DNA from 2 places in the Psychrobacillus sp. NPDC096623 genome. Region 2 is predicted to be linked to the other one. Evidence: a T-box and tRNA genes for the amino acid it is inferred to sense, from the RefSeq annotation. Region 2 holds a T-box; the other holds one or more tRNA genes.
What was found. The T-box of region 2 lies ahead of ACIQX2_RS10835 (valine--tRNA ligase). A T-box ahead of a tRNA ligase gene usually reads a tRNA of that ligase, here a tRNA-Val.
Positions count from the first base shown of each region.

Region 1: it has a tRNA-Val gene. The T-box ahead of ACIQX2_RS10835 (valine--tRNA ligase) is inferred to sense a tRNA for this amino acid. The anticodon was not compared.

Region 1 covers NZ_JBIWER010000002.1:434,549-438,987, reverse strand. The annotation lists gene ACIQX2_RS06890 (CynX/NimT family MFS transporter) at 1-974, shown strand, start outside; gene ACIQX2_RS06885 (nitric oxide synthase oxygenase) at 1,016-2,071, opposite strand; gene ACIQX2_RS06880 (excalibur calcium-binding domain-containing protein) at 2,334-2,597, shown strand; tRNA gene ACIQX2_RS06875 (tRNA-Val) at 2,865-2,937, shown strand; gene ACIQX2_RS06870 (L-dopachrome tautomerase-related protein) at 3,501-4,439, opposite strand, start outside.
Region 2 covers NZ_JBIWER010000003.1:265,929-270,367, forward strand. The annotation lists gene ACIQX2_RS10835 (valine--tRNA ligase) at 1-1,640, opposite strand, end outside; T-box leader at 1,685-1,911, opposite strand; gene ACIQX2_RS10840 (hypothetical protein) at 2,136-2,762, opposite strand; gene ACIQX2_RS10845 (5' nucleotidase, NT5C type) at 2,827-3,411, opposite strand; gene ribD (bifunctional diaminohydroxyphosphoribosylaminopyrimidine deaminase/5-amino-6-(5-phosphoribosylamino)uracil reductase RibD) at 3,436-4,439, opposite strand, start outside.

The sequences.
Region 1 (4,439 bases), on a different contig from region 2:
TCGGGATGGAAATGACCCTATTTCTGGCTATTCTATTGTTGGCAATCGGAATTGTTATTCGCTCGCTCGGAACATCATTCTTCATGCTATTAGGTACTGCTTTAATAGGAGTTGCTATTGCTTTTGGTAATGTATTACTCCCAAGTTTCATCAAGCTAAAATTTCCTTTACAGCTTGGTCTCATGACTGGATTATTTACCGTTTCGATGAACTTATCTGCTGGTATTGGTGCTGGCATCAGCTATCCAATAACAAATGGTACTAAGTATGGGTGGCAAGGTGCACTCGGTTTTTGGGCAATTCTTGCGGTAATCGCGTGTATTATTTGGTTACCTCAGATTAAGAAAAAACAAATAGTTGTCTCAGGTCCTAAAACTAATGCGATAAAAGCAAAGTCTATTTTAAAATCGCCTTTAACTTGGTCTATCACTTTATGCATGGGTCTGCAATCACTTATTTTTTATACAACAGCAGCATGGATTCCTGAAATACTCCAAACACAAGGAATGGAAGCTGAAAAATCTGGATGGATGTTATCTAATATGCAATTTGCACAGCTTCCGATGACTTTTCTAATCCCGATTCTTGCAGGTAGATTTAAGGATCAACGAATACTTGTTTTGTTATTTACGATTTTTTATCTAATAGGTTTTACCGGATTATTATATGGAGATATTTCACTTACATTACTTTGGATGATTGCACTTGGCTTAGGTGGAGGGGCTTCTTTCGGTCTTGTAATGATGTTTTTCTCCCTTCGTTCTCGCACTCCAATGGAAGCAGCTGATTTATCGGGGGTCGCTCAGTCAATTGGGTATTTACTCGCAGCAGTTGGTCCAGTTTTCTTTGGATTTATCCACGATGAAACGGGCAGCTGGCATACTCCAATGATTCTATTTATGGTTACAGTTGTTCTTCTATTCTTAGCTGGAATGCATGCGGGAAGAGATCGATTTGTTTCCGAGGAAGTCTAATTAGGATATGTAAAAAAGAAGCATGAAATCATGCTTCTTTTTTAGTACGGTGATGGTTGATAGGAATAATTTGGTGTTACTTTTTCATTATTATATGGCTTATGAAAGATATGCGTGGTCGCTGGTGACATCGGAGGGATAAGCCACGTCCAATTACCAGTGACGTCACGACCCGCATCCTTTTCAATTTCTTCAAATTTCTTAAATTGCTGCGCTGCTGTATGATGATCTACAATACTTACACCATCTTTTTTAAAGGAATACAATACAGCTGCATTTAGTTCTAATAGCGCTCGGTCTTTCCAAAGAGAGGCATTAGATTTCGTATTTAATCCCATATATCTTGCAACAGAAGGAAGCATATTGTAGCGGTATTCATCCGCCAGATTGCGTGCACCAATTTCTGTACCCATATACCATCCATTAAAAGGCGCAGCAGCGTAAGTAATGCCTCCAATCTCTAATTTCATATTAGAAATCATCGGAACAGCATACCATTTTAGCTGTAAATCCTGAAACCATTCATATTCAGGATGACGAATTGGTACCTCTAAAATATACTGCTCTGGAATATCGTATAATTTCGGAGGATGATCCTTTACCTGAATAACGAGGGGCAGCACATCAAAATTGGTTCTCTTCCCTCTCCACCCAAGTTCCTCACATTTTTTTGTAAAATCAATTGAATCAGAATCTCCAATAACCCAATCTTCTGTTTCATAGCCCGCATATCGGATTAGCTGATGATTCCAAATGCGTATGTCCTTTTGTGAAAAAATCGTAATAGTAGGTCTGATTCGACCTTCATTTGTCGCAAACTTCATATGTTCCAGTAGTGCTTCAAACACAGCGTCCTCGGTATGTAAAGTTCGTTTATCAAAAACAGTAAGGCTTTGCCAAAATAATCGCCCGATGCATTTATTGCTATTTCGCCATGCCACCTTGGCACCAAATTCTAACTCCTCGCTAGTATGATCATAGCTACCTTCTTTATTAATCTGGCTTTCTATTTCTCTTAAACGCGTATTCATGTCTAATTCCGTTTTACCAGTTTCCTTATAAAAAATACGAATAAAATCTTGTGCTTCCATTAACATATCGTCGCACCTCCCCTATCTCTCCATCTTAGTAGAATGGAGGCAATACAAACAAGTGTCAGAACTAAGAAAGATGTGAGGAATTTATGACAGTAAAAATATTCGAATTAGAACAATGGCTATATACGGATTAATCTGAGTTATGTTAAAATATGGATAACGTTTTATATTTTGTTTTCTTACTCTTTTGATAAAAAAACCACCTCGGGAAATCAAATTATTTAGCAAAATTATTACAGATAAAATTATAGGAGGATTTACCATGAGACGCATTTCAGTTATTTTACTTTCAGCAACTTTACTTTTGGGAGTTACTACGATTTCTCCAACAACAACAGATGCGGCAGCAAAGAAATTTGCAAACTGCACAGAGTTAAATAAAACATATAAAGGCGGAGTAGCTAAAGCTGCAAATATTAAAAATAAAGGTGGAAAAACAAAATATACTCCATTTGTATCAAAGGAAATTTATAATGCCAACATAAAAAGCGATCGGGATAAAGATGGCATTGCATGCGAGAAGTAAAAATTAGAGAGTAATTTTAGAATAGGTTTTTATAGATAATAGAATATTAATGTATTACACTGTCCCTACTTTATACTTATAAAGATATCTACAAAATAACCTTGAAAGGCTTTTAGCCAATCAAGGTTATTATTATTTACATTTCTATTTTAATTAAATCTAATTAAATAACGAAAGTAGCACTTTTAGGTATATACTAGCACCCTATCTTATAGTATATTTATAATTGTGAACATTGATGCACAAGAGTTCATTCTTTATTAAATCGGTCTTGTAGCTCAGTTGGGAGAGCACCACCTCGACAAGGTGGGGGTCGCTGGTTCGAGACCAGTCGGGACCATCATTACTATAAGTCTGTAAACTTTGATATATCAATGTTTACAGACTTTTTCTCTTGTTAGCTTTCCTAAGCATATCCTGCAAATTTTAATTTTTGTCCGCAATTTGTCCGCACCATTAATCTGAATCCTCCTCATTGTCAATGGTTGGATGGCATCATGACAAATGTCGGCAATTTCATTTTTTGCACCCGGTAATAAATGCGCATAAAACTCTAATGTTATTTTTGGATTAGAGAAAGAGTAACAATATCTGCACCTGCCGAAATAAGTATGGAAGCATGCGTGTGTCGAATATCATGAAATCTAACTTTTGCGCTCTTTACGATACGTTTCATGACTCTAACAACATTACGAGGATCTTGAAAGGTTCCTGTAATTGTACTTATAACTAAATCGTTATCCTAAAATAATGTCCAATCTAATTCCTTCCATTCTTCAATACGTTTTTTATGCACATGTAGTTTACTATCTGAATTGTTTCATGCACAGGTACCTGTTTCTTATTTTAACTGACAAAAAAGGCAGCTCCCTAATGAGGGATAGCTACCTTCGTTTAAGATTATTATGAAAAGGTAGGAGCAGGGAATTCATCAATTTTCATACGAAGTAAACTGTATGGTTTTTCCCGCAGGTCTCTTCCATAATGAAATCTCGCCTGCCGATGTAATTGATTAACTATGACATATAAGTATTGATCGGGGCCAATCGAAAAAGTATCCGGCCATAAAATTCTCGGGTCATGTGCGATGGTTTCCATTACGCCATTCGGCAATATCTTCCGGATACTGTTGTTTTCATAGTCTCCCGCATAAATGGTTCCTTTTGCGCCGGTGATCATTCCATCAGACGCGCCTTTTTCCCCCCAATACTGTACATATTGGGGTAAATTAATGTCCTGTATCCTTCTGTCTCTTAGGGCTTCTGTTGAGATCGAGAACAGCTGACGGCTGGTTAGTGGAGCATAAAATAAAACCTTTCCATCAGGAGAAATTGCTAAACTATCGGAAGCCAATCTAAATGGGAAGGTCGAGCCGTCCGGGTTTCGATTCATCAAAATTTCACCTTCTACTTTCGGTAAAAAATAGGGATCAGGTGAAGTTGATATTGCCCCATTTAACCGTCTAAACGCGTTCCCATTTTCTAAATCTACGACGATAATACCTCCTGGCCCTCTGGAAGAAGAATCCGTTATATATGCATAGCCTGCTCTTCCAACCCGAAAATCCAAACGGACGTCATTCAAATAAGTTGTTGGCAAGACAACATCTTCTGTGAAAGTATATACTTTCCTTATTGTATTCGTGCTTAAATCAACAGCAACTAATTTTGCTCCCCCTTGAATAGGTTCAGAAAAATTTGGTGCCCCTGTATCTAGTACCCAAAGTGTTCCTCTTCCATCAGCAATGATACTTTGGACACTGACGAAAGACATCATAATATCCCCAGTATTAATCAAATTAGTTTCTAAACTGGGATAAGGTTGCAATTCACCCTCAACAAT
Region 2 (4,439 bases):
AGTGAATCTGCACCGTATTGTTCGATTACTTCCATTGGATCAATACCATTTCCAAGTGATTTAGACATTTTGCGTCCGTCCTCAGCACGAACAAGTCCGTGAATTAATACATCATCAAATGGACGAGTACCTGTAAATTCTATCCCTTGGAAAATCATACGAGAAACCCAGAAGAATATAATATCATAACCAGTTACAAGCGCATTCGTTGGATAATACTTTTTAAACTCTTCGTTTTCCGTATCTGGCCAGCCTAACGTAGAGAACGGCCATAATGCAGAAGAGAACCAAGTATCTAATACATCATTATCCTGATCCCAGTTTTCCACATCTGCAGGAGCTTCGTGGCCAACATATACTTCTCCAGTTTCTTTGTGATACCAAGCTGGAATTCGATGACCCCACCATAATTGGCGTGAAATACACCAATCATGCAGATTTTCCATCCAATTTAAATATGTTTTTTCAAAGCGATCCGGTACAAAGTTTACTTTTTCTTCTGCTTTTTGCAGCTTAACTGCTTGTTCCGCAAGTGGCTGCATTTTTACGAACCATTGTAAAGACAAATATGGCTCAACTACTGCTCCACTACGCTCAGAATGTCCTACAGAATGCATATGCTCTTCAATCTTGAATAGGATACCTGCATCTTGCAAATCTTTTACGATTTGTTTACGGCACTCGAAACGGTCCATTCCATCATACGAAGCAGCATTTTTATTCATCGTTCCATCTTCATTCATCACTAAAATACGTTGTAGGTTATGACGGTTACCAATTTCAAAGTCATTTGGGTCATGGGCAGGTGTAATTTTAACTGCTCCACTTCCAAATTCCATATCAACGTAATCATCTCCAACTATGGGAATTTCGCGACCAATAATCGGAAGCTTTACTGTTTTACCGATTAAATGCTTGTAACGTTCATCTTCTGGATGAACCGCAACAGCCGAATCTCCTAGCATTGTTTCTGGTCTTGTTGTCGCAACATCGATAGATCCAGTACCATCTGTAAGTGGGTAATGCATATGATAGAAAGCACCCTGTACATCTTTATGGATTACTTCAATATCTGATAATGCCGTTTTAGTTGCTGGATCCCAGTTGATAATGTATTCGCCACGGTAAATTAACCCTTTGTTATACAGCTTTACAAATACTTCTTTAACTGCATTTGATAATCCTTCATCTAAAGTGAAGCGTTCACGTGAATAATCTAAGCCAAGTCCAAGTTTTGCCCATTGTGCACGGATATGACCAGCGTATTCTTCTTTCCATTTCCATGTTTCTTCCACAAATTTTTCACGACCTAAATCATAGCGAGAAATGTTTTCAGAACGCAGCTTCTCTTCTACTTTTGCTTGTGTTGCGATACCAGCATGGTCCATACCCGGAAGCCATAATGCATCGTATCCTTGCATACGTTTCATACGAATAATAATATCTTGTAGTGTTGTATCCCACGCATGACCTAAATGTAGTTTACCCGTTACATTTGGGGGTGGAATTACGATAGTATATGGTTTTTTATCGCTTTCTGGATGCGCTTCGAAGTATTTTCCTTCTAGCCACCATTCATACCGACCCTTTTCAATCGACTGCGGATCATACTTTGTGGACATCGTTGTCTCTTTTGTCATTGTCTGTTCCTCCTAAAAAAGAATATAAAAAAACTCCTATCGTCTTAAAGGACGAAGGAGTTTGTTCGCGGTACCACCTTTATTCGCGAATGCTAAAAAACGCATCACGCTCTCAATTCGATAACGGCTTCAAACCGGCATTTGCTACTATTCGTTCACAAACACTGCTCGTGGGCTACCTTCAAATGGTGGTTTACAGAAACATTTCAGCAAATTGTTTCCTTTCTTTTGAAAACCAAATCATTTTACTCTTCCCATTCATTGCATCTCTATTTAGTTGTTTCTATTGTAAAGGATAATATTATATGTCGTCAAGTTTAGTATGGTGAAAGGAGAAATACAATGAAAAAAGGATATAACCCGTATTTGTTGCCTGATTGGTTACGTAAAACACGTTTCTACTGCAAGCATATTAGTATTCCTATTTGTTGTTTCCAATTAATACGAGTACTAATTGTGCCAACCACATGGGATTTCATCTTGTTAGTAATTCTATTATTCATCTGCTTTTTGTTTTACAAAAACATTATTTGATGGAAACGAAAGCTTCGAGTATCCATCATCCAAATCCAAAATAAATTGAAGTTCAAATTCTTCCCCGCTTGGATTTTTAACTTCCATTGGCTCTGCGGGATTTGGACTTTCTAAGTCTACAAAAGATTCAACTGATGTTGGTGTTGGTGTTGGTGTTGGTGTTGGTGTTGGTGCTGGAGCTGGAGCTTCATCGTAATCACAGTGCACGGTCCACCCAATTTCAATAGCCATTTGCTGTGTTGGTTTCGAGTTAATATGGTTCACATGAACTGTCGGCTTGGAACCTTCTTTTATTTTGTCTTTTCCAATCTCAATACTCATCGGTACAGCATACTCAAAATAGCCTACCTCACCTTGCAAATCTAAATCTTCAATTTCTGTAAATTCGCTAGTAGCATGATGCTCGTGTTCACCTTCCTCAAACTTAACGTGGCAAGTGATGTGGTATATTCCAACGACTTGGACAATATCTTCCTTCTCAGCGATTTCACATTGTGGAGTTACCGCTACATTTTTAATCTCCATTGGAACTCCAAAGCTTTGCGGAAATCGAAATTGTTCTTTTACATCCCATGTTCTTGTTGTCATAAGTCATCCTCCTTCTTATAGGACAACTTATGAATGGAACAAAAGGGATAGAACATATTTCAGCTTACAAATGCTTTTCTTGTATATTTTTTTCGATAATTTGTTTGAGTTCCGACCAATTCGTTAATCTTGGAATTGTTAGATGTTGGTTATAAGATTGTGTTTTTACGTAAACTTGTAAAGTAGCATCCGTTAAGGTATTTAATACATCTGGCTTATCGTCGAAATAATAATCTAGCTGCAGTTCACGAATAATTTCCACCTTGGCTTGGTCTTTCATACCACAATAAAACCGTTCTGCATCGACCGGAAAACCCTTTTCAATAAGCCATTCCATCGTTCTTTCCCGATGTTCGGCAGGTCTAGCGGTAATATAGTAAATCTCATGCCCTTTTTCATGTAAATCAAGTAACGTTTCTACTGCATCCGGGTACGTTGGACAATTCGTGTAATAAATTTGTTCCAATGTATCATTCCACATTTTTGAACCTGCCTCATCTGTCAACCCGAATATTTCATGTATTTCTACTTTATCTAACGCATGAAATTTATCTATTGCCACTTGCTGCCCAAGCTTCTCATTATAAATATTAAAAGCATGCTCTCTTAAATTAATCAATGTATCGTCAATATCAAAACCAAATTTCATTATTAATCCCTCATTACATGCAACTTATTTGTATGTTGGATAACCAACAAACTTAAAGTCTTGCCCTATTTTTTGAATATCTGTATCTACTAGCTCAACTGCATCACTCATGAATTCAATACCGGTACCCTCCATAAATGTGGGAGCATTTTTACCCCCTATGAGCTTTGGTGCAATATAAATTACCGCTTTATCAATTAACTTATTTTCTAAAAACGCTGCGTTAATCGTACCTCCACCCTCTATTAGTAATGAGGAGATCAGATTTTCTCCCAATACTTGAACGACTTCTTGTACATTAACATGATTTGAACTGGTTGTATGGAAAATACGAATTCCAAGATCAACTAGTTTCTCTTTTATTGCCTGATCATAATTTGCACTAGTGAAGATCCATGTTTCTGCTTTCTGATCATTCACAAGCTTGGCATCTAACGGAATTTTCAGTGTTGAGTCCAAAACGATACGAATTGGGTTACGTCCATTTTCAATACGTGTAGTTAGTTCCGGGTTATCCTCGATAACCGTATTAACACCAACTAAAATAGCCAAATGCTCGTTTCTGAGATGATGAACGTCCTCACGTGCCGCTGCGGAGGTGATCCATTTACTGTGAGCAGTGTGTGTTGCAATTTTCCCATCTAATGTTATGCCAGATTTCAAAGTGATAAAAGGCTTATTCGTCACGATAAACTTATTGAATACTTCGTTCATCTTTTGAGAAGCTTCCTCTTGTATACCTGAAATAACTTTAATCCCAGCATCTTCTAAAATTTTCACTCCTCTACCAGAAACGAGTGGATTCGGATCGAGTGTTGCAATAACAACCGTTTCAATTCCAGCCTCTACAATTGCTTCTGCACAAGGACCAGTTCTGCCGTGATGCGAGCATGGTTCAAGTGTCACATAAATCGTAGCACCCTTTGCATGTTCCCCTGCCATTCTGATTGCATGGATTTCAGCATGAGGCTCGCCTGGTTTCATATGTGCACCAATACCAACAATGCGATTATCGTTTACGATAACTG